3 regions of the Megasphaera hexanoica genome follow, and region 1 is predicted to be linked to each of the others. Evidence: riboswitches for the same ligand, from Rfam matches in the RefSeq annotation. Region 1 holds a riboswitch; each other region holds the start of a gene.
The links. A riboswitch is a leader RNA that binds a small molecule or an ion and turns the genes downstream of it on or off. The one in region 1 is predicted to bind ZMP and ZTP.

Region 1 (9,972 bases):
GCCCGCTTCAGATATTTATCCTCAAGCGAAAATCCCAATGGCTTGACCAGGTGCAGTGTAATATGATTGGCAGCACAAAGGCGGGCAATATTACCCGTATTTCCCGGGATTTCCGGTTCTACCATGACTATATGCATTGTTACATCACTCTCCATGGGATATTGTACAAGATTTCCCAGGGAAGCACAAGAGACTTTCCCTTTTCTGTTATTTTCTATATAATAGAAAATAATGGCACTCTTGCCATATACCATGTACATACAGAAAGGGATGGAGCCTATGAAATGCATGTATTACGGTCATTCGGCCTTTTCACTCTCTTCAGGAAATACGACAATCCTCTTTGATCCTTTTATCGCGGATAATCCCTGGACAACAGTTAAACCTTCGTCTATCACCTGTCAGTATATCTTTATCTCCCATGCCCATGGCGATCACTACGGTGATGCCGAAGAAATAGCCAAAGTAAACGACGCCCTGGTCATCAGTACGGCCGAAGTAGCCGGTAAAGCCCGTATGGCCGGTTGTAATGCCCATGCCATGCACATCGGTGGCAAAGCGGATTTTCCCTTCGGCTCGATACGTCTTACACCAGCCCTGCATGGCGCTGGAATAGCCGGTGGCCTGGCCTGTGGATGCCTGTTGGAATTTGCTGGCAAACGCATCTATTATGCCGGCGACACCGGTCTGTATTCGGACATGAAGCTTCATAGCCGTTTCGGTCCCATTGATGCAGCCTTCCTGCCCATTGGAGATAATTTTACCATGGGAATGGAAGACGCGGCCTTAGCCGCTTCATGGATACAGCCTAAAATGGTGATTCCCATCCATTATGGAACCTGGCCTGTCGTAAACGCCGATCCGGAAGTCTATAAAAAAATGACAGAAGAAACCTATTCGATTCCCGTTCACATTATTCCTCCCGGAACAGAATTTACATTGTAATCAGATAAATCAACGCCCGCCTGCATACCCTGGGATATACAGGCGGGCGTTCATATTTATAATTCTGGTTCACCAAAGTAAAATAATGCTTTATCAATCGTATAGATGTCATATTCACCATGGTCCAGGAAATATCGTACAATGACATCTCTTTTTTTGCTTCCTGACAGCGAATATCCCGCTTTATGCAGCAGTTCTTCCGTTTCCGTTACGGAAAGTCTCAGTCCTACTGCCAGGGCCAGGACCGTTTTTTTCTTGGGCAGATATTCCTCATGACTCCTGATTTTAGAAAATAGTCTCCGGTCCATATTTGCCCGCTTATATACCTCGATATCACTGTACCCCTTCTCATCGATAAGGCGTAATACCATATGAGAAAATGTTTCATCCAGATTTTGAAGTATCTGATTCAGTGAGTGTCTGTCCTTTTTCCCCGGCCGGGCGAAGGTGTCCATTCCATAGTCCTGGGACATACGGACATCCGATTCCCGATGACAAATACATATTTCGTCCGGCTCCTGCTCTTTTTCTTCCCCCAGAAACTGGTTCAGATACTGTTTTAATTCATCAGCCAGATGGTGGTTAAGCTGAATAGCCGGACGTTCGAGAACGACGAGATAAACTTCCATTTCATGATTCTGTAAAAAAGCCCGTATAGATTGACAGGCAGTCTCCGAGGCCTCTTCTAAGGGATAACCAAAAATACCTGCCGAAATAAGGGGAAAGGAAATAGACCGGCAACCCGCTTCCCATGCCGTTTCCAGTGCCGTAGTATAACAAGAAGTTATATAGTCCTTTTCCCAGGCCTTACCTCCCTGCCATACAGGCCCCACTGTATGAATAATATAACGTGCCGGCAGGTTGTAGGCCGACGTTAAAACCGACTGACCCACAGGGCATGGCGCTTTTTTATGACATTCAGCAGAGAGTTTTTCATATCCGGCAGCACGAAAAATAGCGCCACATACACCACTGCCCGCCAACAGTGCCGAGTTGGCCGCATTGACGATGGCATCCGTTTTCATTCTGACAATATCATTGTGAACTATCTGAAATGGCATAGGACATCCTCCTTATAGTCTCAGCAACCTTTTTGCATGGGAGTTCCATGCGGGCATAAAAGACAGCAGGGGATCCTCTCTTATGAACTAACGTTTCTGGTATTCTCTTTCCACTGCTTCTTCTATCCTGGCCGCTTTTTTTTCAATATCTTCTATCGCATCCATCATAAAATGGACATAGTCCTCATCGGTAATAGATTTCAGATTGACGCGTACGCTATAAAAGGCTGACCGCATAGCGGCCCGGGCATTCATAGCGGCAATAGCGCCATCGGTAATGACCCAGGCATTGCCATAGCGCACGACTTGTTCGCTCAGCTGGAGAAGAACAAAAATGTCTTTTCCCAGAGCAAAGGGAATAGCTGCTGCATTCTTAAAAGCCTGCTGGACTATGGCAGTGCGTTCCGGTGTATCTTTGGGAAGGCGCACAGCGCGGATGACCCCTTCAAAAGCATGGGCGTCTTCATCTATGCCATCCTGATACCGGATCCGCAATTCTTCAGCCTGACTGCGTATGTCCCGCATCATCGGCTCTACCTTTTCATACCCTTTTTTACCTATGGTAAGATTCACTACCATTTCAACCAGTGCTGCCGCCGAAGCGGCCGTAAGGGCCGCAATGCCACCGCCGCCCGGTACTGGATCCTTGGAAGCCGTAGCCGCCAGCATTTCATCTATGGGCAGGGCACATAATTTTTTCTTATCCACTATCGTATCCTCACTTATTATGTATGTTAATTCATCATGCTAGTCTGCATACAGTAAAAGACGGCTGTAAAGCCGCCTTTTATATGCTAGCCATAACGAACTAGAACAGACCTGTAATGACGCCGTTTTCATCGATATCCATACGGTTGGCAGCCGGTACTTTCGGTAAGCCTGGCATGACCATGATATTACTCGTCTGGCAGACAATGAACCCGGCACCGGTGCAGACGCGGACGTCTTTGACGGTAATCTTGAAATGTTCCGGCGCTCCCAGTAATGCGGGATTATCCGAAAGGGAATACTGTGTCTTGGCCACGCAGACCGGCATTTTATCAAGGCCAAGTTTTTCCAGTTCGGCAATTTGTTTCGGCGCTTTGCCTTCCAGGATGACGCCGTCGCCGCCGTAGATTTCTTTCGTCAGGATTTCTAATTTATGAAGAATCGTGTCATTGACATCGTACAACGGTTTATACGGTGTTTTGGGCTGCTGCAGGAGCTGCAGGACTTTCCGTCCCAGGTCCATTCCCCCTTTGCCGCCTTCGGCCCAGCAGTTGTTCAGAGCCACATCGACACCATAATCCTGACAAAGGCGGGTAAGCAATGCTATTTCGGCATCCGTGTCTGTCAGGAAGCGGTTTATGCCTACTACGACGGGGATATCATATTTGCGCATATTTTCGATATGTTTCTTCAGATTAGCAAAGCCTTTTTCCAGTGCTTCCAGATTTTCCGGCTGGAGATTTTTCTTATCTACTCCGCCGTGCATCTTAAGCGCCCGAATGGTGGCGACGATGACGACGGCATCTGGTTTGATTCCAGCAAAGCGGCATTTGATATCCATGAACTTTTCCGCACCCAGGTCAGCACCGAATCCGGCTTCCGTCACCGTTATTTCTCCCATTTTGAGAGCCAGCTTGGTAGCTACGACAGAATTACAGCCGTGGGCAATATTGGCAAAAGGTCCGCCGTGTACAAGAGCCGGCGTGTTTTCCGTCGTCTGTACAATGTTCGGTTTGATAGCATCTTTCATGAGAATGGCCATCGCCCCTTCTACCCCGAGTTGACGGGCACGGACCGGATTGCCATCGAGGTCATAAGCGACGATAATATCCCCCATCCGTTTCTTCAAATCCATCAGATCACTAGCCAGGCAGAGAATTGCCATGATTTCCGATGCTACGGTAATCATGAAGTGGTCTTCTCTGGGGAACCCGTTGACCTTGCCGCCGAGTCCTACGACTATATCACGCAGTGCCCGGTCATTCATATCCATAACCCGTTTCCATACAATACGGCGCACATCGATGCGGAGAGCATTTCCCTGATGCACGTGATTGTCGATTGCCGCAGCCAGCAGGTTATTGGCAGCTGTAATCGCATGCATATCACCCGTAAAATGAAGATTGATATCTTCCATAGGAAGAACCTGGGAATAACCGCCGCCAGCCGCTCCTCCTTTTATACCAAAGACAGGACCCAGAGAAGGTTCCCGCAATGCCGTCATCGTCTTATGTCCCAGCTGGTTCAGAGCCTGGGCCAGGCCTATCGTCGTAAGCGTTTTCCCTTCTCCAGCAGGAGTAGGTGTAATAGCCGTTACCAGCACGAGTTTTCCATCTTCATTTTTTGACAGCCGTTTAATGGCATCAAAGGAAATTTTCGCTTTATACTTACCATATAATTCCAGGTCATCTTCTGTAAGACCAACCTTTTCTGCAATTTTTACAATGGGTTCCAGGTGAGTCTGCTGTGCAATTTCAATATCGCTTAATACCTTTGCCATAATAAAGATCAGCTCCTGTTCTCTTTGTGCACTGATAAAAATAGCCGGCCATCCGGACTATTTGCCCAGACGGTCGGCTTCTTCAAATCATGCTCCATGTGGTTAGTCCACTTCCGTCAGTCACATGACTACGCAATTATTATACCGTGCCTGGTATCTCCTTGTCAACGCAAACACATTGTTCCATTTCAATCCGCACGGGGCCGCCTATGCGGATGTGTCTGACAGACTGGTCAGCATATGATGCTTCAATGGTAATACTTCCACCAGGCTGGCGTATCTCACAGGCAATATTATGTCCGCACAGACGGGCCAGTGCCGCCGCCGTGGCCGCCGACCCGGAACCACAACTTTTTTCCCAATATAGCGTATCCGTACCAGTGACATATACAGCCGGTATCATCGTCAGCGTTTTGCGATCTACCAGATCCATGCCGAATGCTTCATAATGACGGGTGCTGGCGTACTGATACACCGCCCGCCATAAAGTATTCTTATCGACTAATTTAATAGAAGGAGTAAAATGAACGAAATGCATAATTCCTGGCAGCTCAACACAGTAAAACCGGTACGTCGAATTACCGTCTGCCAGGCTGATGACATCCATTTTTTTAGGCAGGGGAACTTCAATACTGGCATCATATAGTTCCCCTTCGTCGCGAACTACCACTGCTTTTAATATCTTATTGCATCCGGAACAGGAAACGCGGTACTCACCATAATCCTGGCCGGACCGGGAGAGTAAATAGGCAGCAGCTGATCGCGAAGCGTTGCCACAAAACTCGTCTCCCATCATGTCCAGACGTATATCGGCATCGTTATCGGGCCAGGTCAGAAAACCTACTTGCTCTGCGCCGACATACTCAGGCTGCAGCAGTCTGGCTGCTAACGAAGCGTGTTCCTGTTTAGGAATCGCGTCCAATACGAGAATCGTCGTATTGCCACTAGGATCGGCTTTCACATAATGGATTTTCTCTGTCATGTTTACACCTCAATGATGATCCATTCTCTATGCGATGACTGGATACGGGAATAATTCATATACTGCTTATTATAACACATTGCGACTGCATGAACAGCACTAATGCCAAAGTCAATAAAAACTTCTGTCCCCATCGTCATTTTCTTTTGTTATCCCGAGTTATATACTAAAAAATTTAACAAACAATGGGATGGATTGCCAATTGACGCCAGTCTGATTTTCTATTACCATTAAAATGAAATATCTTAATGCATAAGGGGGTCATCTTATGGAAACATCATCTGCTATTGTAGGGCGCCGCAGTATACGGAAATATACCCATCAGCCGGTATCAGACGCCGACCTGCAGGATATACTGGAAGCCGCCGTCCTCGCTCCTTCAGCCAGCAATTTACAGCCATGGTATTTTGTCGTCATCAGAAGTCCTGAAAAAATGGACGCATTAAAAAAATTAATGGCGGAAGCCACTAAAAATCTCATGCCATACTGGCACCGCCGATTTGCCAAATATCCCCGTGTCGTGACAGAGACGGCTGATTTTGTCCGTTTTCTTGGCGACGCTCCTGTCTGTATCCTGGCCTTTCTCCTGCGGACGGAGTATGAAATGCCCATACCGGCCATTCAGAGTGTTGCCGCTGCCATCGAAAATATGCTGCTCACCGCAACAGACAAAGGTCTGGGCAGCTGCTGGCTTACGGCTCCTCTTGCCGGAGGTGTCGGGCAGGAAGTACACGATATGTTTGCTCCTGATAAAGGCGAGCTCGTAGCGATGATCACCCTTGGACATGCCGCCCAGACACCGGCAATGCCCCGCCGTAAAGAAGGGCGTTATATCATCGTCTGACATGATGGACGCCGGTACGTACGCATCGTATCACACTAAAATAACCATTTCTTATCTGTCTGAATAATCGAAAAAAAGCAAAACGGCCGTCATGCGAAACAGTTTTTATTTCGCATGACAGCCGTTTCTCTTTATTTGCTTACCAGATCTTCTTCTACCTGGATATGCAGTTCATGAAGCTGTTTTTTTGTAACCGGTGACGGAGCTTCGCTCATCGGATCAATCGCGTTCTGTGTCTTCGGGAAAGCGATGACATCACGGATAGATTTCCGTTTGAGCATAAGCATGATCATGCGGTCAAGGCCGAATGCCAGTCCGCCATGGGGTGGAGCTCCGTATTCAAAGGCACGGACGAGGAAGCCGAATTTCTGTTCCACTTCTTCCGGTGTCAGGCCGATAGCCTTGAATACACGCTGCTGGATATCAGGCTGATAAATACGTAGAGAACCGCCCCCCAGTTCAATCCCATTGAGTACCAGATCATATGCTTTGGCATATACGTGGGCCGGATCCGTTTCCAGCTTATCCAGATCTTCATCACGCATAGCCGTGAACGGATGATGCATAGCAACATAGCGGTGTTCTTCTTCGCTGTATTCGAACATGGGGAAATCGACGACCCAGGTAAAGGCAAATTCATTTTCGTCGATAAGGTTCATGCGGCGGGCCATTTCTTTACGTAATTCACCCAGAGCTGCCGCAACGATTTTGGGCTTATCGGCAATCATGAGAATTAAATCGCCTGTTTCTGCACCGCAGGCTTTACCAATTTCGCGAAGCTTATCTTCACCAAAGAATTTTTTAATCTGCGATTTCAGTGTTCCATCTTCCAGGAAGCCAATCCATGCCAGGCCTTTGGCTCCATAATGGCTTACATATTCAACGAGGCCATCCAGTTCACGACGTGGGATATCTGCATCACCTTTAACATTGATGGCTTTGACCTGTCCGCCATTGTCAATGACTGTGCGGAATACTTTAAAGTCCGTGTCCTTTACCAGTTCCGTTACATCGGTGAACTTCATGTCAAAGCGGAGATCCGGTTTATCCGAACCATAATTTTCCATGGCATAATCCCAGGTCATACGGTGGATCGGCAGTTTGACTTCATGGCCCAGCGTTTCCTTAAAAATATAATGAACCATGTTTTCTACCAGCGTAAGGATTTCTTCCTGGCTCATAAAGCTCATTTCCATATCCAGCTGGGTGAATTCAGGCTGGCGGTCTGCACGCAGGTCTTCATCGCGGAAGCAGCGGGCAATCTGATAATACCGGTCCATACCGGAGATCATCAAAAGCTGTTTGAAAATCTGCGGGGACTGGGGCAGGGCATAGAACTTTCCTTCATTGACCCGGCTCGGTACCAGATAGTCACGAGCACCTTCAGGCGTGCTCTTGCACAATTCCGGTGTTTCAATGTCAATGAAGCCGTGTTCATTGAGGAATGTACGCATAGCATGCTTCACCTTATGCCGCATGATAAGGTTATTTTGCATTTCCGGACGACGCAGGTCGAGATAGCGGTATTTCAAACGGATTTTTTCATCGACATCGATATTATCTTCAATATAGAACGGTGGTGTCTTTGACGAATTGAGGATACGCAGTTCTTCACAGCGGATTTCCACGGTCCCGGTCTTCATTTTAGGATTGACCGTATCGGCATCGCGCATGCGAACGATACCACGGACTGCCAGGACATATTCCGTACGGACCTGTTCTGCTTTTTCAAACGAGGTCTTTTCGTAATCCGGTGATGCCACGACCTGGACAATCCCCGTGCGATCGCGTAAATCAATAAAAATCAATCCGCCATGATCACGGCGCCGTTCAACCCAGCCGCACAAAATGACTTCTTTTCCCGTATCGGCTTCAGAAACTTCAGCACAATACTGGGAACGTCGTAAACCTTCCATTGTATCCATTACTAACTCATCCCTTCTTATGTGTTTCCATATATGCAACAATCCCATCTAAGGGAACGCTGATCTGTTCTTTCGTGGCCATATTCCGGATCTGTGCCGTATGGTTGGCCAGTTCGTCTTCGCCAATGATGACGGTATATTCCGCATCCATCTTATTGGCAGATTTCATCTGACCTTTCATGCTGCGGCCCATCAGGTCTATTTCCGCATAGATGCCATTTTCCCGCAACGCCTGCTGGATGCAAAATGCCTTTGCCCTGGCTTCATCCCCCAGAGCAACAATGAAGACCGGCTGCTTTTTTTCTACTGGCGGAAGCAGTCCTTGTTCTTTTAATGTCAGAAGGAGCCGTTCCATGCCAATAGCAAAGCCGATTCCCGGAGTAGATGGCCCGCCTACTTCTTCAATGAGGCCGTCATATCGTCCGCCACCGCAGACCGTACTCTGGGCACCTAATGGAGCATACATGATTTCAAAAGCCGTATTCGTGTAATAGTCAAGTCCCCGGACCAGGCGCGGATCCAGTTCAAAGGGGATACCGATGCTGGTCAGATAGGCCTGGACTTTTTGGAAATGGTCCCTGCAGTCATCGCACAAATTATCCGTAATGAGGGGAACGCCCATCTGCATCATTTTTTCGCCATCTTCTTTGCAGTCAAGGACACGAAGCGGGTTTTTTTCCAGTCGTTCGTTGCAGTCTTCACAGAGCTGATCCCGTTTATCTGCAAAGAAATCGAGCAGTTTCTGACGGTATACAGGCCGGCATTTGGGACAGCCGACAGAATTCAGGTGCAGGACCAGATCGGTAAGGCCCAGTTCACGGAACAACTGGAAAGCCATAGCAATGATTTCTGCATCGACAGCCGGATCTTTGGATCCGATTTCTTCTACCCCGAACTGGGTGAACTGACGGTACCGCCCGGCCTGTGGGCGGTCATGCCGGAACATGGGTCCCATATAATAGAACTTGTGGACTTTCTGTTCGCCATACAGTTTATGTTCCAGGAAAGCTCGTACAACAGAGGCCGTATTTTCCGGACGCAGTGTCATGCTGCGGCCGCCGCGGTCATTAAACGTATACATTTCTTTTGTCACGACATCCGTCGTCTCACCGATGCCGCGCAAAAACAATTCCGTACTTTCAAACATAGGTGTGCGGATTTCGCCGAAGCCATAGAGCGAACAAATCTGGCGGATTTTCGCTTCCAGTATCTGCCAGTCTGCCGTCTGTTCCGGCAGGAAATCCTGCGTACCTCTTGGTGCAGTAATTGCCATTACCTATCGTCTCCTCCATATATCATAGCACATAAATGCCGGCGCTGCCTCATTCTTTTAGACAGTGCCTGCACATACGCCTCTGGATCTTTGGGCATATATATCTTTTTCAGACTGTGCCCGTCATGGGACAGGAATTTCGTCGTACTTCCCGGCCCGGCAGACAGGATAGTCTGTCTTTCTTCCATCATCTGTATATTGTACTGACTGATTGTACCGCTCTGTGCATAGCCCACATTGGCAAAACTGCCTGCCATGTATTTCTGGCGGTACATATAGTACGGTATATATCCATGCTGCTGTAGTATTTCCTCACAGTAATGAATCATCCGGGACACTTCTGCAGCCGGTGGAATATGCTGACGCAGGGGATGATGAAATAAAGGTGCCCTCTTTTTTAATGCCAACGTATGAATTGTAACATTTTCCGGGTGCAGTTGGCAAACAATTTCCA
Region 2 (9,972 bases), 220 kb from region 1:
AGCTGGAACGGTGGAAGATGAGAGGACTCAAGACCCGGTCCGTCCGTACCATGATTCTGGGTATTCCCAACGTAGGCAAATCGACGCTGATCAATACCCTGGCACACCGGAACGTGGCCAAGGCGGCCGATAAACCCGGCGAAACCAAGGGCAAGCAATGGGTCCATCTGGGAGACAAGCTGGAACTGCTCGATACGCCGGGCGTCCTCTGGCCGAAATTGGAAAATCAGACTTATGCCTGCCGGCTGGCCGCGACGGGGGCCATTTCCGACACGGTCTTTGACATGGAAACGGTCATTTCCGAACTGATCCGGGAACTGGGCCAGTGGTATCCGGAAGAACTGAAGAGCCGGTTCAAGCTCGATGCACTGGACGAGGCTCCGCTTGCTACGGTCGAAACCATCGGGCGCAAACGGGGCTGTATCGTATCGGGGGGCACCGTCGATATGGAAAAAACGTACAAACTCATATTGAAAGAGTTCCGTGAAGGACGCATCGGCGCCATTTCTCTCGACAGGGTAGAAGAACTCAGCGGGGAGGATGCGTAATGGATACGGCTGCATATAAACTGGCACAGCTGAAAGCCATGCTGGAAGACGGGCAGACCGACATCCCGGCTCTCCTGCAGGCCATGAAGGAAGACGCCCGCGTGTCCGTACAAAAAGAAGCCGCCGCCTTCATGCGCCGCATGGTGCGGGAAGAAAAGGAACGGGAACGGCTCCTTTCCCTGTATACGTACGAAACCAGATTTTATAATGAAAATATTTATCACGTGGCAGGTATCGACGAAGCCGGGCGGGGCCCCGTCGCAGGGCCCGTCATGATCGCCGCCGTCATCCTGCCTCCCTTCTGGGAATGTCCCGGCCTGAACGACAGCAAAAAAGTACCGCCGGCAAAGCGGGAACGGCTCTACGACAAAATCATGGCCGAAGCCGTCGCCGTCTCGTGTATTGCCAAATCGGAAAAGGAAATTGATGACCTCGATATCTATCACGCGACCCAACAGGGCATGTACGATGCCGTCCGGACCCTGTCCGTCCCGGCAGAAGCCGTCCTGGTCGATGCCATGCCTCTGCCGGCCCTTACGGTGACCCATCAGTCCCTGGTCCACGGCGATGCCCTCAGCGCGTCTATTGCGGCGGCATCGATCATTGCCAAAGTGACCCGGGACCGGCTCATGGAACAGTACGATAAGACTTACCCGGAATACGGTTTTGCCGTGCACAAAGGCTATCTGACCAGACTACACAAAGAGGCCATCGAAACCTACGGGCCCTGCCCGATTCACCGGCGTAGTTTTGAACCCATACGGACGATGACTCACTTTCACAGAGGAGATGAATGATATGAAACGAATCGGATTTATCGGACTGGGCATCATGGGTGTCCCCATGGTCTGCAACCTGTGCAAGGCAGGAATGGATGTCACAATCATAGACAATGGACACGGCAACCAGAAAGCCATAGCGGAACTAAAACAGCAAGGGGTCCACACGGCACTGACGGGCAGGGAAACGGCCCGGAATCAGGATGTGGTCATCACCATGCTCCCCAGCGGGCGCATTGTAAAAGATGTCCTCACCGGTCCAGACGGCGTACTGGCCGGCATCCGCCCCGGTACGGTCCTCATCGACTCCAGCTCGGTGGCTCCAGTCGAATCGCAGGAATTTGCCGCCCTGGCACAAAAAGCCGGCTGTCCCTTCCTCGATGCACCCGTAAGTGGTGGCGAACCCGGTGCCATAGCCGGCACGCTGGCTTTCATGATCGGCGGCGACGAAACGGTGGCAGAAGGGGTCCGGGACGTCTTTCTGGCCATGGGCTCATCGGCCGTCGTAACAGGACCTAACGGGGCCGGATCGGTGACGAAACTGTGCAATCAGATCATGTGTTTCATCAATATCGCTGCCGTCTCCGAAGCCCTGGTGCTGGCCCAGAAAGCCGGTGCGGATCCTAAGAAAGTGTATGAAGCTGTGCGGGGTGGTCTGGCTGGCAGTGCCATACTGGAACAAAAAGCAGCCCGTATCTATGGCCGCGATTTTGCTCCCGGCGGATTCCTGGAAAGTCAGATGAAAGATATCAATCACGTCATGGAAACGGCACAGGAACTGGACGTCCCCCTGCTGCTGGCACCAATCGTACAGCAGATTACCCAGAGCCTCATGCAGGAAGGCCGCGGCCGGGAAGACAACAGCTGCATGGTGACCTTCTATGAAAAACTGGCCGGTATAACCGTACAGACAAAAGAATAAGAAAAAGGGACTGGGCATGACAGCATACTTCTGTGAAATATGCGTTCTTATCCAGTCCCTTTTCCGTAACACTCAGGAAAGCCCCCGTATATACGCTTCAGCCTTGCTGACCGACACGACGTCGATCCAGCCGGTCTTTATCAGGTGCCGGCAGATGCCAAAGACGATGCCGTGGCCTGTGATGAAGTGCTGGAGTTCACTCAGCCGCGCTTCCCAGCCCGGAACAGAGCGATACCCCTCTATAGCCTGATCCAGCAGATTGTTTTCGGGCCACTCTTCGCGGAAATAGCTGTGGATGAATAAAAACAGATCGAGGACGCGGCCATCGATATGGAAGAATTTCATTTCATTTTCCCAGTCGAGAAAGGTAATCGAACGGGTAGCGGGATTCCATGCAATATCGCGCAGGGCGGGCCGGCCATGATGCAGTCCGTATGAATGGAGCTGGGCCAGGGCCACTCCTGCCTTGTGATAGGCTTCGGCCGCGTCCTGCGGATATTCCTTTACGATGCGCTGCAGCGGCCGGCCGCTGGCTTTCATGACGAAATAATCGGGACCCAGGAGGACGATGGCCGGCGCCAGAGGAATCCGGCTGTTCACCAGTCCGATTTTATAGACCTCCGTCAGATAGGCCGTGTGCGCGTTCTGCTTGGCAAAGCGGTTGCGCCCGTTGGACAGGCTGCGCTTGATAAAATACGATGCATCCTGATAGGTAAAAGACAGAACCCGCTTCTTCGGCTGTTTATCCATGGCCATACGGGCAGCTTTTTCCATTTCCCTGTCATACATAGTGGTACCCCCATCCCAAAAAAAGAACTGTATCTATTTTACATGATTTTTACAAAGAAGCAAAGAACTGGCCAGATTTTTCTATCGATTCCCGGGATAGTGTAACATAGTTCTAAGTGAGACTTGCCAGAAAGAAGGCCCTGATAATAATGATAGGTCATTGCACCGATTTCATTATTATCAGGGTCTTCTATGAAAACTATTGTAGCAGAAATCACCAGAACAATAAAAAATTCAGGTATAGTGATAGTGTCAGGAGGGTGTAGGCATTTTTAGGGATGAGAAAAAGACTTTGGTATAAAGCTGCATAATATGCTGATAGCCGCCGTTTTCTACTAGTCGCATCCATCCGCCTGTCAAGGTGGATTCACGGCCTGGCATATGATCCGCTTTTTCAGGAATGTAGGTGCAGTACTTTAATTTCCGAAAATTCCATTCTTTTTTTAAGATGTCCTGATTGATGTTCACGCGAGTTCGACACATGCAACCGGGAAAAAGTGACACGAAGTCTACTACAACAGGCTTTATAAGCATTTTTTATTTTAAAAGTGCCAAAGAGGGAATTTTACATGATTTTTATAAAGAAGCAAGGAACCGGTCAGATTTTTCTATCGATTCCCGGCAAGATGATTGACAGTGCCGCGATTCCCCTTGTATAATAGACGTGAAACATGTGACTGACGGAAAGTGGAGCATACCACGGGGAGCATGATTCGATATAGCCGACCGTCTGGGCGAAGGTTCCCGGAAGTGTCGGTATTTTTTTTATCTGCGTACGGAGGTAATAACGATGAAAGAACTGCAATTAAAATACGGCTGCAATCCCAATCAGGCTTCGGCCAGAGTGTATATGAAAGACGGCAGCGACCTTCCTTTTGATGTCTTAAATGGCCGCCCCGGCTATATCAACCTGCTCGATGCGTTCAACAGCTACCAGCTGGTCAAAGAACTGAAGGAAGCGACGGGCCTTGCGGCAGCAGCTTCTTTCAAACACGTCAGCCCCGCCGGTGCAGCCGTAGCGACGGACATGAGCGATACCCTGAAGAAAATCTACTGGGTCGATGACTTGGCCCTGTCCCCGCTGGCCTCGGCCTATGCCTGTGCCCGTGGTGCCGACCGCATGAGCTCCTACGGCGATTTCGTCGCCCTGTCCGACGTCTGTGACGTCGAAACGGCAACCCTCCTCAAACGGGAAGTATCGGACGGCGTCATTGCCCCGGGATACACCGACGAAGCACTGGAACTGCTCAAGACAAAGAAAAAAGGGAAATACTGCGTCCTCCAGATGCATAGCGATTATACGCCGGCTCCTATCGAATCGAAAGAAGTATACGGCGTCACCTTCGAACAGGAACGGAACAACGCCAAAATTACGGCAGATCTCTTCAAGGAAATCCCGACGAAAAACAAGAATCTCCCCGCTTCGGCAATCCGCGACCTCATGATTGCCCTCATCACGTTGAAATACACCCAGTCTAACTCCGTCTGCTACGTCAAAGACGGCATGACCATCGGCGTCGGTGCCGGACAGCAGTCCCGTGTACACTGCACCCGCCTGGCCGGCAACAAAGCGGACATCTGGTGGCTCCGCCAGAACCCGAAAGTCCTGGCCCTGCCCTTCCGCGACGACGTGCGCCGTCCGAACCGGGACAATGCCATCGACGTCTACATTTCCGATGACTACGAAGACGTCCTGGCCGACGGCATCTGGCAGGATCTGTTTACGGAAAAACCGGAACCGCTCACACGGGAAGAAAAGAAAGCCTGGATTGCCCAGCTCCACGGTGTAGCCCTGGGCAGCGACGCCTTCTTCCCCTTTGGCGACAACATCGAACGGGCCCATCGTAGCGGTGTAGACTACATCGCCCAGGCCGGCGGCTCCATCCGTGACGACAACGTCATCGAAACCTGCGACAAATACGGCATAGCCATGGACATGACCCACCTGCGCCTGTTCCATCACTAATATATATCATCTATGTAACATCGACACAGAACTCACGACTGGAAACGCTTCCAGCCGTGAGTTTTTTTGCATGCGGGAAAGGGATAGTTTCAAGTTTAAAGAAAAAGCTGCAGGGCCGGGATGGGTAGTAAAAAATGGAGCATTTCACTGATAAAAAGCTGACACTAACGCAGTGTTTCTTAGTGTTGAGTAGAGAAATCCGTAATGATATAATAAATATATCTATTATACAGAAATGACTATATCGCATTTATGAGGCAATGAGATACGGATATATACCGTTTTATACAAACATATTTCAGGTGATGTATATGATAGATACAATGGATATACAGAAAACAGGACTCAGTGAAGAATTAATAAAAGAAATAGGTACCATTGCCAGCAAATGGGAAGTGCAAAAAGTTATTCTTTTTGGGTCCCGGTCACGGGGAGATTATGGACGTGCCAGTGACATAGACCTTGCTGTCTCTGGGGGGGATTTCACACAATTCTGCCTGGATGTGGAGGAAAACACATGGACATTATTGAAATTTGATATCATTAATCTGGATAATCCATTGGAACCAGAATTTCGGACTATGATTCAGAAAGAAGGTGTCACGCTTTATGAAAAAATATGAAAATTTTTGTTCCAATCTGGCCGTACTGGCCAGTGCCGGAAAGGAAGATTTAGATAACGAATTTATACTCAGCGGCATTATCAACAAATTCTCCCTGCAATTTGAATTGACGTGGAAATTATTAAAGGAATTATTGAAATACGAAGGCCGTAACGCAGCTCATAGTGGTTCACCGCGGGAAATCATTAAGGAAGCGTACGCCGTCTATGATTTTGTCGATCCGGACATTTTCCTGGTGATGCTCAGAGATCGAAATGACATGACACATCTTTATGATGGTAAAGCGGCTAAGCGCCTGGTAACGAAGATTATCCAAGTATATATTCCTGCTTTCCAGAATCTAAAAAAACACATTGATGAACAATACGGAGACATACTTCCAGGCCTTTAATATCAGAACTCTGGTACTGCTGACATGCCCACGAAGCTCATTATGGCGAGCTTTGTGGGTATTTTTTATGAAGCTGGAAAAATCAGCCTTGCACAAGAGTTTGCATGCAACTTAGTTGAACTATCAACTAAGTTGCATGCAGCAGAGGGAGTGGTGCTTGCGGGGATACTGTATGAAGGAAAAGCGGCGTACCCTTTTGAAGCTGGATGTGGTATAATAAAAACGAATTTTCAGGAAAAATGGAAAATCCGCCCCGCTGTGACAACCATGCGGGATAGCTGCGATTGTGAAGATGAGTATCACTGAAAATGCTATAAAATCAAGAAAATCAGAATCCGCCCCGCAAACCGCCTCGTAGACCTGCATAAATACAGGCTTCGTAAGGGGTGCTGTACATTACCTTCATCCCCGTAAGGGGACGAATATGTTATAATGAATAGAAACGGGGTCCATCTGGTATCATAGCGATTGTCAGAGCTTCGGATTACTTTATTGACAGATACTATAACTGGGAAACAGGGGAATTTGAAGATTTCCCTACGGTATGTGAATTAGGAAAAGAGGATTGGTAGAAGTGGGAAAGAAACTTTCTTTAGCCGTTGAAGTAGCTGAAAAATATCATGCTGATATGACTGATAAGGCGGGGAAAACTTATATGTGCCATTTAACGTCTGTTTCTAACGCGGTATTGCCTCTGGGAGAAGACTATGCTGTAGTCGGCATGTTACATGACACGTTAGAGGATACGGAGATGACGAAGGAAACTCTTTTTTCCTTATTCGGAAAAGAGATAGCTGATGCCGTTTCTCTTTTGACCCATGATGATGCGGTCCCGTATCTGGACTATGTGCGGGGAGTAAAAAAATCCGGGAACGCACTGGCCATTGCTGTAAAAAAAGCAGATTTAAGAAATAATATGGATTTATCGCGTCTGCCGAAAGTGACAGACAAGGATTTGAAACGGGTAGAAAAATATAAGAAAGCCTATGCAATTCTGACAGGGGATGCGGTCTGATGATGAATGTAGAAGATATAAAAAACGCTGATATAGAGTCATTGGAAACGTGGTATGAAGACGATACCTGGAAACGTTTTCCTGAAGATGCTCAAAGAGAATTACTAGCTAGAATATGTGATTACAGGGTACGTAATTCGGGTGAATGGGATACCCCTATTGAAGAAGTATTTAAAACTCCCAGGGTTCAGAAGATGATCAGGGAAGGCTTTTTTAATGATATGGACGAGTACCTGATCGATAAGTAGAGGTATACCGGTTAACGGTTCAGAGATTCTACCGATCAGAAAATAAACAGCCTAAAGAATATTAATAAATGTAGTAAAGTTAAATGTAGTAAAGTTTTACGTAGTAAAGTTTTACTAAAACAAGCATCTGTGAGAAATTGCAGGTGCTTGTTTGCGTCCGTACCACTGAACGCCAGCTACCAGCCGCTATCTGAGGCTCTTCCCCCTACGACGAACGACCCACGAACTACGACAAACGGTCCTTCCCGACCTACGGCCCTTTCCGCTTGCCAATTCCACTTCTTTCTCTGGCCTTACTATGGTACAATTATTTACATAATATGTTATGTTATGGGCATGGAGGAAATGATATGAAAGACATGTGGAGGAAACTGCCACTCAGGAAGAAAGTTGTTGTGCTGCTGACGTTGCTTTGCATTGGCCTGACCATCGGGTATCTGCCGGAGCCGTATCCCCATGTCCTGACGAAGGAGGAAATCAAGGAGGCCGAAGCGGTATCCCGCTCGCAGACGGAGGTGCTGGCCCACAATGTGTCCCTGACCGACCAGGCCGGTCATTCCGTGTCGATCCAGTCGCTATATAATAAGAAGCCCGTATTCCTGTATTTCTGGATGAGCTGGAGCGATATGGCTGCAAAAGAGCTGCCTGTCCTGGATGAGATGTACCGGGAGCAGGGCCGGGAGGTGTATTTTGTCGTCGTCTGCCTGGACCGGGGAGAGGCGGCGCGGCAGCAGATTGAGTCTGCCTGGCCGTACGATATGCCCTTGTATTTTGCCAGTATGGAAACGGCCGGTATATATAATGTATATGAAGTGCCCCAGTGGTTCATGATTGGCCGCGGCGGGACGATCTTAGACAAGCATGCGGGCAGTCTGGACCGGAAGCAGCTGGCGTATTCGCTGGCCCGGAGCCTGAAATGAGGAGGATGTACTGTGACGAATATAGTGATAGCTTCAGATATTCATGGTTCGGCTTACTATTGCCGGCTGCTGATGGAAGCGGTGGAACGGGAACGGGCCGGACGGCTGCTGCTCCTGGGTGATATTTTGTATCATGGGCCGCGCAACGACCTTCCCCGGGAGTACGATCCCAGGGCGGTCATAGCCATGTTGTCCGGTCTTACGGTCCCCGTTTCTTCTGTACGGGGAAATTGTGATGCCGATGTCGATCAGATGGTACTGCCCTTTCCCATCCTGTCTGATTCGTGCCTGCTCCTGATAGAGGATCGGATGATTTTTGCCACTCATGGCCATGTGTTCCACAAGGACCACCTGCCGTCCCTTTCCCCGGGCGATGTCCTCCTTCATGGCCACACGCACGTGCCGGCCTGGGAGGAGCTGGACGGAGGCGTATTGTACCTGAATCCCGGTTCGGCCGCTCTTCCCAAGGAAGACAGCCCTCATTCGTACCTGGTCCTTTCCGGCCGGGACGTGATCTGGAAAGAGATGGATGGTACGGTGTTCCACCGGCTGACGTTGTGAAAGCGGGGAAAATTGGCACATTGCTCTGCCGTAAAGGATAGAAATGCGGTGTAAAACATGGTACAATATCATTTGTGCTTTGTAATTTGTCTGATTACATGATTTGCGATATTCAGTGAGAGGGGCTGCCGCCATGGCAGAACCGGAGGGGGATATACGATGGCAGATAAAAAAATGTATGAATTGGGGGCCGTGCGCTCCAAGTTTAGTGAATTATTCGAATATGGACAGGCCCAGGCGGCGAAAATCGGCTGGGAACATATTTATGATTTCAGTCTGGGAAATCCGTCGATTCCCGCACCGGATTGCGTCAAGGAAGCCATCATCGACATGCTCGATCATAAGACGAGCCGGGAAATCCACAGTTATACCAATGCCCGGGGCCTGCTGGAAGTACGCCAGTATCTGGCCGATTATATGAATGAAACTTATGATGCCGGCGTCGGACCGGACAATTTCCATCTCACCGTCGGGTCTTCGGCTTCCCTGGCGGTCATCATCCGGGCCCTGCAGGAAGATACGAGCGATGAGTTCATCGTCATTGCGCCGTTCTATCCGGAATACCGCATCTTCATCGAACCTATCGGATCCAAATGCGTCGTCGTTCCGCCCGATACGGAGCATTTCCAGTTGTCCATCGAAGGGGTGGCAAAGGCTATTACGCCGCATACGCGGGCGATTATCGTCAATTCGCCTAATAATCCGTCGGGGACAGTCTATTCGGAAGATACGATCCGCAGGCTGGCGGCCCTTTTGAAGGAGAAGTCGGCAGAAATCGGTCATCCTATTTTCCTTATTTCCGATGAACCGTACCGGGAAATCGTCTACGACAATCTCCCCATTCTCTATCTGCCGCATTATTATGACAATACGATCGTGACCTATTCGTACAGCAAGTCCCTGAGCCTGCCCGGTGAACGGATCGGCTATATCCTCGTGCCGCCGACGGTGGACGATCATGCATATCTCATGACGGCCATCCTGGGGACGGCCCGCATGTATGGCTATGTCTGCGCGCCCAGTACGTACCAGCGGGTCATTGCGGCCGTACGCGGGGCGACGGCGGACATCAGTGAGTACGACAAGAACCGTCATCTTATCTATGATAATCTGACGAAGATGGGCTACGACTGTGTTTATCCGTCGGGAGCGTTTTATTTGTTCGTAAAAGCGCCTGATGGAAATTCGCTGCAGTTCATGGAAAATGCCA
Region 3 (9,972 bases), 850 kb from region 1:
GGTAATGGTGTAAGTAAATTCTTTCATGATAATTCCTCCTCTGTATGAAATCCTATGGTTTAGTTTACTCTATGTTCATTAGTATGGCAACCGTTACGACTGGGGGCATTTTTTGCGGATAATCCCCATGATGACGGCTGCAATGACAGCGCCGGCTGCCAAAGATGCAAAATACATAGGCCAGTTGGTGACGACGCCGAAGACAAAGATGCCACCGTGCGGTGCCGGTACGGTACATCCGAAAAGCATGGAAAGGGCACCAGCTGCAGCAGATCCGATAGCGCAGGGCGGAATAATGTGCAACGGATCCGACGCGGCAAAGGGAATAGCTCCTTCTGTAATGAAGGACAGTCCCATGATAAAGTTGGTAATCGTAGACTGCCGTTCTTTCGGCGTAAATTTTTTCTTGAAGAGCAGCATGGAAAGGGAAATCGCAATGGGTGGCACCATGCCACCGATCATGACCGATGCCATGATGCCCGAGCTGACGGCCGCACCAGATGCGTCCATAAGGGATGCCGTACCAAAAACATACGCCGCTTTATTGATAGGACCGCCGAAATCGATTGACATCATACCACCCAGGACAAGGCCTAGGATGATGCGGCTGGATGTCGTCATAGATGAGAGCGTATCTGCCAGCCAGTGATTGAACACCGATGTCGGAGGATTAATGATATACGTCATGATAAGGCCGATGAGGACCAGTCCCAGTACGGGGTAGATGAGAATCGGCTTAGTCCCTTCCAACGCCTGGGGAAGATGGGAAAATATTTTTTTCAGCAGGATGATGAGATACCCGGCAATAAATCCGGCAAAGAGGGCCCCGAAGAAACCAGAACCACCAGTCGTCGCCAGGAAGCCGCCGACGATACCCGGCATGAGAGCCGGCCGTTCACCGATACTGGCAGCAATATAACCGGCCAGGATAGGCATCATCATACTGAATGCCAGTCCGCCGACGTTTTTCAGGAATGCCGAAAGAGGAGTTCCTGTACCAAATTGGGCCGTACCGGCATTACCCATATCGAAAAGAAATGCCAGGGCAATGAGAATCCCGCCGCCAATGACGAAGGGCAGCATGTGGGATACGCCGTTCATCAGATGCTTATATATCTGACGGCCTGTACTTTCGCCGCTTTCCGCCTCTGTTACCGCTTCCGACTCAGAAGCCGTACCATGGAATACAGGCGGTGTCCCGTCCAGGACCTGCCGGATGAGAGCCTGCGGCTCTTTGATTCCTGCCGCCACTTTGACGAAGAGGACGCGTTTGCCATCAAACCGTTCCACCGGTACGTCTTTATCGGCAGCGACGATGACACCGGCAGCACGGCGGATATCATCCGCCGTCAGGTGATGCTTGACACCGCCGGAACCGTTCGTTTCAATCTTGATATCGACGCCCATTTCAGCAGCCTTCTGTTCCAGTGCTTCCGCTGCCATATAGGTATGGGCAATGCCGGTCGGGCAGGCCGTAACGCCGATGACATAAGGGCGTCCGGCATCTGGTGCGGCAGATTGCGTTTCCGTATCTGTCACATCATCGGATACGGCATTGCCGTCTACAGCAGTTTCTTCAGCCGCCGCTTCAGCTGCGTCTTCAGCCAGCTGGGCCGTTTCGGCATCGGTGATGATCTGCAGGTATTCATCAACCGATGCAGCCTGCATCAGTTTTTCCCGGAAATCATCATCCATGAGCATCCGGGAAAGGCGGCTCAGAACTTCCAGATGAATATTGGCACCACCGGCAGGGGCTGCAATCATGAAGAACAAATAGGCCGGTTCATCATCGAGGCTTTCGTAATCGACGCCCTGACGGACAATCATCGACGCCAGGCCTGGCGTCGCTACGGCGTCGGTCTTGGCGTGGGGAATCGCTATGCCTTCACCGATTCCCGTACTGCCTTCTTCTTCCCGGGCAAGGACACAGGCCTTGTAGGCTGCCGTATCTTTCAGATGACCGCCCTTTTCCATCAGTCCCACGAGATGATCGATAGCCCCGGCTTTATCAGCAGCCCGGGCCTGCAAATCAATACTTTCTTTTTTTAATAAGTCTGCAATACGCACGGAATTTTCCTCGCTTTCCAGAAAACGCACATCGGTCACAGTGTTTTATACAATTTCTTTATTTCCTTTTCGCCAGCAAGCCAATCCTGGAACGCTGTAGCACTGCCGGCAGCAATCCCCCATTTCAGCGCTTCTTCCAGACTGCCGCCAGATGCTTCAAAACCAGCCAGGAAACCGGCTACCATGCTGTCACCGGCACCGACGGAATTCACCAGCCGGCCCTGGGGAGACGGACGGCGGTAGATTTTTCCATCTTCACCGAGAAGCAGGGCCCCGTCACCGCCGAGAGAAACGAGGACATTGCGTGCTCCCATGGTCTGGAGCCGTTTGGCACACATGATGATTTCTTCATCCCTGTGCAGGACAACACTGAAGAGTTCACCCAATTCATCCTGATTGGGCTTGATGAGAAACGGCCGGTAAGCAATGACGTTGCGCAGCAAGTCACCGGTGGCATCGACAACCGTGCGGATATGGCGAAATTCCATGCGTTTCAGGATTTGTTCATACATATCGCCCGGAAGAGTAGAAGGAATGCTGCCGGCCAGTACCAGCGTGTCTCCTTCATCCAGAGCTTCAATTTGTTTCATGAGCTGTTTCAGTTTATCCTTCGGAATAACCGGCCCCATTCCGTTGACAGCCGTTTCTTCTTCCGCACTGATTTTCATATTGATACGGGAATACCCCTTGTCCAGACGGATAAAATCACAATCGCCTCCGTTTTCTTCACAGAGCCGTTCAATTTCCTGCCCCGTAAATCCGGCCATAAAGCCCAGCATCCGTGCCGGTATGTGGAGATTTCCCAGGACAAGCGCTACGTTGATGCCCTTGCCACCGGGATAAATCGTTTCCTTTTCGGCCCGGTTAATGGCACCAGCGGCAAATTTTTTCATGTGAACGACATAATCCAGAGAAGGATTAAAGGTAACGGTATAAATCAAAGCACATGCACCTCCGTCAATTTCTTATAAGGAGCAAAATCGACATCCCGGCTGCTCCGTGCCGTTATGACTGACACGCCTGTAAGAGGCGCAAATGTAATATGGGAAGCCAGGCCGAACTTGCTGCCATCCGCCAGTATATAGGCCCGCCGGCACTGGGAAAAGGCCGCGGCCTTGGCAGCAGCTTCTTCTGCGTCCGGCGTCGTACAACCTTCTTCCAGGCTGATACCATTGGTACCAAAAAAGCCATAGGTAAAATGATACTGCACCAGTGCCTGAAGGAGTTCACTGCCGACGACGGATGCAGTCGTTCCCCTTACATGGCCTGGCAGCATATGGACAGATATGCCATTCCGGGCCAGTTTTTGTGCCAGGGGCAGGCTGTTGGTCAGAAAGGATGCCCCTGACCCTGTCAGAAAATCTGCCATCTGTTCCACCGTCGATCCCGCATCAAGATACACAAAATCGCTATCAGTCACGCAGGAAGCAGCATACTGGGCTATGCGCCGTTTTTCCGTCATATGGAGAGAATACTTATGTTCCAGTTCTTCCATATTGGCTTCATACACCCCTTCTTCAGAAGGCAGTGCCGTTGCCCCGCCATGAACACGGCGAAGCCGGCCGTCCCGGTTCAGGACCGACAAATCACGCCGCACCGTCGCTTCAGAAACCTGAAAATAATCAACCAGTTCCTGTACGGAAACAGAACCGCCGGCCGTTACCAGCCGTACCATCTCATCTTGTCGTTCTTCTGTCAGCACATATATCACCTACCTCTGTACAATCAGAATTACTTTTTATACCCCGTATTATACAAACATTTTCATTCATTTTCAATCACGTTCAATCATTATATTGAAATAGCAATCATTTCCGTTCATTTATACTAGAAGGTAATAGAAAAAACGGCTGCCACACGAAGCAACTATTTCATGTGACAACCGTTTTCTGATATGCTTTTCGCCTTTATAAAAACTATTTGAAAAATTTACATCTGTTACTGCATGCTGTGTTCTTTCTGTACACTGGCTGCTACAGCATTGTCGCTGGTAACAATACCATGACGCGTCTTGTATTTGAGGAAGAGCATAATGGCCAGAGCCAGTACGAAACAGCCAGAGAAGAACTGCAGTGTAATGGCATAACTGTTGGTCGTTTCCTTAATGAGCGACAGGACCAGGGGACCAGCAACGCCAGCAGCTCCCCAGGCCGTCAGGATCCGGCCGTGGATGGCACTCAGTTCCCGCGTCCCAAAAAGATCGGAAAGGTAGGCCGGCATGCAGGAGAAACCGCCACCATAACAGGTAATGATGAGCAGGACGAGTATCTGGAAACTGAAAGCTCCCGTGACATGGGACAGCTGCCAGAATGCCAGGATTTCAATAGTAAAGAACAGGACATAGGTCATAGAACGGCCCAGGTAATCGGAAACAGTAGCCCAGGCAATGCGGCCGGCGCCGTTCATGAATCCGATTATGCCGACCATCGAAGCCGCTGCCATCGGCGACATGCCGACGACTTCCTGAGCCATAGGAGAGGCGACAGCCAGAAGAGCAATGCCACAGGTAATATTGGTAAAGAAGAGCCACCAGATAGTATAGAGCTGCCACGTCTTCATCGCTTTTTTTACGCTAAACTGAGGCATGGCATCGGCATAGACCGGCGTATGGCGGGAACCGGCTTTGCGAAGAGCCGCATCGGAAACGGGGACTTCTCCCGGTTTGGGTGGAGCCAGATACAGAGAAGAAGCCGTCATGATGACCATATATACCGTGCCCAGGATGAGAAAATTGGGAATCAGGCCCAGATGCTGGACCAAAAGCTGCATGACCGGACCGGCAATCATACTGGCAAAACCAAATCCCATGATAGCCAGGCCCGTCGCAAAGCCACGGTTGTCCGGGAACCATTTGACCAGTGTCGAAACGGGAGTGATGTAACCTGTTCCCAGACCAATACCGCCAATGACTCCGTAGAAGAGATATAACAGAGGCAGGCTGTGGAAATATAACGCTGCAGCCGTGCCGAACATGCCACTGCAGAAAAAGGTCATGGCCAGCAGACCCGACTTACGGGGTCCGATTTTCTGGACGAAGCTGCCGAGAAAACCAGCAGACAGTCCTAAAAACAAAATAGCCAGGGAAAAGGTCCACGTCGTATCTTTGAGAGAAAATCCCATAGCCTGCATGATAGGACGGGTAAGGACACTCCAGGCATAGACACTGCCAATGCAGATGTGGATGCCCATAGCAGACAACGCAATAAGCCAACGGTTCTTTTTCATGAATCCATCTCTCCTTTGCGGTCGGCCGGCAAAGAGAGTGCAAAAAAAGCACCGGCCGGCTGGCCAAAGCATATTTTCATATCTTTGCCCAGACGGTCGGCGCTTTTTCTAAACGATACAGTCCACGTGGTTATTCCACTTGATTCCGTCAGGCCTGCATCGCATATTTTCTTGATGTTCTTTCATTATAGCAGGAAACATCTGTCTGTCAATAGGGAGCCTGTCTTATTTTTCATTCTAATTTTCCGCAGCAATCCGGGCCGCCTGTTTCTGCTGGGCTGCTATCTGGGATAAGGTCTGTCCTGCCGGCGCATCGCGCAGGACATAGGCTTCATCGGCATCAGCCGGTGCATTAGATGCACGGCCAGTCTGTGTTACAGCCTGGGAAGCGGCAACCGCTGCTTTTTCGGCAGCTGTCGCCGTCGTTGCCGTCGTTACATTCTTTACAGCAGCTGCCGGGGCCGACAGGCGTTCAAAGCCATAGGTCAGGAGAGCTGCCGCATCACCAGCACGGTCACCGCTGTTGAGGATGGACGCAACCAGGGTATGACCATTACGCGTAGCAGAAGCTACCAGACAAGGGCCGCCATCGTTAGTCGCACCGGTCTTGATGCCGTCAGCTCCCGCAAAACCGCTGGTGAGAAATTCATTCGTCGTTTCGCAATGCTTCGTACCACTGTCTGCATAGGGCATGTCAAAGAAAGCATGATTGACGAGTCCCCGGAAATCGGCTGATTTCATGGCATAGGCGCCAATTTTTGCCAGGTCTCTCGCCGTAGAATAATGATTTTCATCAGGAAGTCCGGCCGGATTGGTGAAGTGCGTATGACTGGCCCCAATAGATGCCGCTTTTTCATTCATAGACTGAACAAAGCTGTCCAGAGACGGCGAAACCGTAACAGCCGCATCATATGCCACATCACAGCCCCCGACCGTCATCATGCCCGTCAGAGCATTGCGCAACGTCACCTTGTCACCGGGATAAATGCCGAGACGGCTCACATCGCCGGCCAGCTGCTGGGATGCATCGGATACGGTCATGACCGTATCGAGTTTTCCCGATTCGACGCCAAGGATGCTGGTCATCATCATAGTCGTACCGCCAGGATACATGCGCTGATCTGCATTTTTGGCATACAGTTCATTGCCCGTCGCAGAATCGATGACGCAGGCTGACTGAGCATCGATCTGCGGTTCTTCTGCCAGTGCCGATGCACTGAACATCGTAAAGCAGGCTGCCAGGACGACAGCTATAGACGTTTTCAAAGACATAATCATACACCCTTTCTCCTGAAGTTTTTATTTTATAATGGATGTTTTGCCGCCATTTTGGGTTTGCGCGGGTATTTAGCCGGACTCGTGCCACTCTTGCGGATATAGAGGACCGCCCGTTTATCGGAAAGCCCGGGAAGCGTTACCGGGCGGACTTCTTCCAGTATCCCTCCCAATATGCGCAGGGCATTGGAAGCCTCTTTGATTTCTTCCTCATATTGCGCTCCTTTAAGAGCAATAAATAAGCCATTGTTCCGCACGTAAGGCAGCGCCCATTCACAGAGAATGGAAAGGCGGGCCACCGCCCGGCTGGTCACCAGATCAAACTGTTCCCGGTATGCTTCCTGATGGGCCATTTCTTCAGCCCGCCCGTGAAGGAACGCCACCTTCCGGAGGCCCGTTTCCCGGCATACTTCATTCAGGAAGTTCAATCGCTTCTGCAGGGAATCAAAAAAAGTCACCGTAAGATCCGGCCGGAAAATAGCCAGGGGAATACCGGGAAAACCGGCACCCGTACCGAGATCCAGCAGGGAGGCATCCTTTGGAAAATACCTTTCATCATAACAGGACAAGCTGTCAGCCATGTGTTTGACTGCTACTTCACCCGGATCGGTAATGGCTGTCAGATTCATGACTTTATTCGTTTCCAGGAGCAGTTCTTCAAACCGGCAGAACTGTCGTATCTGATAGTCTTCCAGTACAAGTCCCATAGCTTCCATAGCATGGATGAGGTCATTTTGAAACATGGCCGCCCTCCCGCTGATACTGTTCCAGATAAATGAGAAGGGCCGTAATATCTGCCGGAGAAACGCCGGAAATACGGCTGGCCTGCCCAAGAGACCGGGGCCGGATTTCATCAAGTTTCTGCCGCGCTTCACCGGACAGCGTATCAATATCGGCATACACAATGTCGTCCGGCATGAGTTTTTGTTCCAGACGGTTCATTTTTTCTACTTGTTCCATCTGGCGGCCAATATATCCTTCGTACTTGATCATGATTTCGATTTCTTCTTTGACATCGGCATCCAGTTCGGGCAGATCAAAAGTCTGGCACAGTTTGTCATACGACAGATCCTGACGGCGCAGTAATTCATAGGCCGTTATGCCCGTATGGACCGGAGCCGTGCCGAGAGCATCCAGTTTTTCCGCCATCGCTTTGCTCGGTGTAATGGAAATGGATCGCAAAGCGGCGATGCCATCAGCAATAGCTTTCTTTTTGGCACAAAATACGTCGTACCGTTCCTGACTGACCAGACCGATATCATAGCCTTTCTGGGTCAGACGCAGATCGGCATTATCCTGACGGAGGACGAGGCGGTATTCACTGCGGCTGGTCATCATGCGATATGGTTCCTGCGTTCCTTTCGTAACCAAATCGTCAATGAGTACGCCAATATACGCTTCCGAACGGGTAAGGATAAAAGGATTTTTTCCCTGCACCTTGCGGGCAGCATTGATACCGGCAATCAGGCCCTGGGCTGCTGCTTCTTCATAGCCGCTGGTACCATTGGACTGGCCGGCAGAAAACAGGCCGCTCACTTTTTTCGTTTCCAGGGACGGTGTCAGCTGCAACGGGTCGAGGCAGTCATATTCAATGGCATATCCAGGCCGCATGATTTTCACATCTTCCAGCCCTGGAATGGTGCGCAGGAATTCGTATTGGACATCGATAGGCATACTGGTACTCATGCCCTGGACGTACATTTCTTCTGTAGATTGTCCTTCTGGTTCGATAAAGAGCTGATGCCGCTTTTTATCGGCGAAGCGGACGATTTTTGATTCAATGGAAGGGCAGTACCGGGGACCGATACCTTGTATGATGCCATTGCACATGGGTGCCCGGTCAAGATTATCGCGGATAATTTTGTGCGTTTTTTCGTTGGTAAACGTCAGCCAGCAGCATTCTTTATTCCGGTTTTTCCGTTCTGACAGGAACGAAAAGGCATGACCATCTGTATCACCTTCCTGCACAGCCATTTCATCCGTACGAAGCGTACGCCGGTCTACCCGGGCTGGTGTCCCCGTCTTGAAACGCATGAGTTTCAATCCTGCTTTTATCAGCGACCCGGACAGATCTTCTGCCGAGCGCTGGCCGATAGGACCTCCGGAATAGGTGCATTCGCCGATGATGATTTTACCTTTCAGATATGTCCCGGTCGCCAGGATGACACAGGATGCGCCATAGACTTCCCCCAGTTCGGTCTGTACGCCGGTTACTTTTCCGTCTTTTGTAAGGAGGTCCGTAATCATGAGCTGCTTGACATCGAGATGATCCTGATTTTCCAGTGTTTTTGTCATGGTCATCTGATACAGTTTTTTATCTGACTGGGCACGCAGGGAATATACGGCTGGCCCCTTGCCCGTATTGAGCATACGCATCTGCAGGCACGTCAGGTCCGTATTGATTCCCATCTGGCCACCCAGGGCATCGATTTCCCGTACGAGGTGGCTCTTTCCCGGCCCTCCTACAGCAGGATTACAGGGCATAAGAGCAATATTATCAAGATTCAATGTCGCCATCAAAGTTCTGGCACCCAGACGGGCACTGGCAAGGGCTGCTTCACAGCCGGCATGGCCGGCACCGATGACGATAACATCATACGTATCTACTACATACATGGAATTTCCTTCCCTTTCGCAATACATTTGCAATCTATTTATCATTTACCCAGACAGAACCGGCTGAATATTTCTTCAACAATATCATCGTGAACCGTATCGCCTGTAATCGAGCCCAGCGTATCCCACGCCTGACGGATATCGATGACAGCACAATCCAGAGGCATTCCATCCTGCAACGACTGCCGTGCCCGTTCCAGAGCTTCTGCACTCTGCCGTACCAGTTCTATATGGCGGGTATTGGTCAGAAGAGCGCTGGGGCCATCGGTAAAGCCGCCTTTCAGCACTTCCTGCAGGAGTCTGTCCTTCAACTCTTCCAGACCGTCCCCGGTACTGGCCGAAATGGGGCAGATTGGGAAGCCATAGGTGCTCAGGTCCTGGCTGGTCATGACAGACGGCAGATCCGTCTTATTTAGGACAATAATGACATTTTTATCTGCCGCAGACTGGAGGATATCTTTGTCTTCATCCGTAAGGGGACGGGAACCATCTATGACAGCCAGGATGATGTCTGCCCGGTCCAGATACCGACGGGCCCGGCTGACGCCAATTTTTTCGACCGTATCATCCGTTTCCCTAATGCCAGCTGTATCGACGAGGCATACGGGAACGCCGCGCAGAGTAATCCATTCTTCCAATACATCCCGTGTCGTACCCGGCACGTCCGTAACGATGGCCCGTTCTTCCTGAAGAAGACGGTTCAGGAGACTCGACTTACCGGCATTGGGCGTACCGGCAATAGCGGCCATGACGCCGTCGCGGATCATGCGCCCGTTCTGGGATTCTTCC

Region 2: it holds a riboswitch for ZMP and ZTP, as region 1 does, so the genes downstream of both, ACGTIC_RS06550 (phosphoribosylaminoimidazolecarboxamide formyltransferase) here and ACGTIC_RS05375 (formate--tetrahydrofolate ligase) in region 1, are expected to answer to the same signal.
Region 3: it holds a riboswitch for ZMP and ZTP, as region 1 does, so the genes downstream of both, ACGTIC_RS01315 (OFA family MFS transporter) here and ACGTIC_RS05375 (formate--tetrahydrofolate ligase) in region 1, are expected to answer to the same signal.

Annotation. Positions count from the first base shown of each region.
Region 1 is NZ_CP171361.1:1,123,153-1,133,124, reverse strand. It holds gene trmL (tRNA (uridine(34)/cytosine(34)/5-carboxymethylaminomethyluridine(34)-2'-O)-methyltransferase TrmL) at 1-137, opposite strand, end outside; gene ACGTIC_RS05390 (metal-dependent hydrolase) at 280-945, shown strand; gene ACGTIC_RS05385 (macro domain-containing protein) at 1,002-2,006, opposite strand; gene ACGTIC_RS05380 (cyclodeaminase/cyclohydrolase family protein) at 2,094-2,675, opposite strand; gene ACGTIC_RS05375 (formate--tetrahydrofolate ligase) at 2,815-4,494, opposite strand; ZMP/ZTP riboswitch at 4,551-4,628, opposite strand; gene ACGTIC_RS05370 (hypothetical protein) at 4,634-5,476, opposite strand; gene ACGTIC_RS05365 (nitroreductase family protein) at 5,745-6,320, shown strand; gene aspS (aspartate--tRNA ligase) at 6,452-8,245, opposite strand; gene hisS (histidine--tRNA ligase) at 8,253-9,518, opposite strand; gene hemZ (coproporphyrinogen dehydrogenase HemZ) at 9,518-9,972, opposite strand, start outside.
Region 2 is NZ_CP171361.1:1,341,141-1,351,112, forward strand. It holds gene ylqF (ribosome biogenesis GTPase YlqF) at 1-548, shown strand, start outside; gene ACGTIC_RS06530 (ribonuclease HII) at 548-1,345, shown strand; gene ACGTIC_RS06535 (NAD(P)-binding domain-containing protein) at 1,347-2,249, shown strand; gene ACGTIC_RS06540 (hypothetical protein) at 2,322-3,038, opposite strand; gene ACGTIC_RS06545 (hypothetical protein) at 3,291-3,506, opposite strand; ZMP/ZTP riboswitch at 3,702-3,781, shown strand; gene ACGTIC_RS06550 (phosphoribosylaminoimidazolecarboxamide formyltransferase) at 3,829-5,004, shown strand; gene ACGTIC_RS06555 (nucleotidyltransferase family protein) at 5,316-5,627, shown strand; gene ACGTIC_RS06560 (HI0074 family nucleotidyltransferase substrate-binding subunit) at 5,614-6,018, shown strand; gene ACGTIC_RS06565 (hypothetical protein) at 6,061-6,324, shown strand; gene ACGTIC_RS06570 (HD domain-containing protein) at 6,593-7,033, shown strand; gene ACGTIC_RS06575 (hypothetical protein) at 7,033-7,281, shown strand; gene ACGTIC_RS06580 (TlpA disulfide reductase family protein) at 7,632-8,201, shown strand; gene yfcE (phosphodiesterase) at 8,214-8,762, shown strand; gene ACGTIC_RS06590 (pyridoxal phosphate-dependent aminotransferase) at 8,922-9,972, shown strand, end outside.
Region 3 is NZ_CP171361.1:277,914-287,885, reverse strand. It holds gene ACGTIC_RS01335 (HPr family phosphocarrier protein) at 1-27, opposite strand, end outside; gene ACGTIC_RS01330 (fructose-specific PTS transporter subunit EIIC) at 94-2,067, opposite strand; gene pfkB (1-phosphofructokinase) at 2,103-3,008, opposite strand; gene ACGTIC_RS01320 (DeoR/GlpR family DNA-binding transcription regulator) at 3,005-3,769, opposite strand; gene ACGTIC_RS01315 (OFA family MFS transporter) at 4,006-5,292, opposite strand; ZMP/ZTP riboswitch at 5,372-5,458, opposite strand; gene ACGTIC_RS01310 (D-alanyl-D-alanine carboxypeptidase family protein) at 5,530-6,570, opposite strand; gene rsmG (16S rRNA (guanine(527)-N(7))-methyltransferase RsmG) at 6,597-7,310, opposite strand; gene mnmG (tRNA uridine-5-carboxymethylaminomethyl(34) synthesis enzyme MnmG) at 7,297-9,183, opposite strand; gene mnmE (tRNA uridine-5-carboxymethylaminomethyl(34) synthesis GTPase MnmE) at 9,225-9,972, opposite strand, start outside.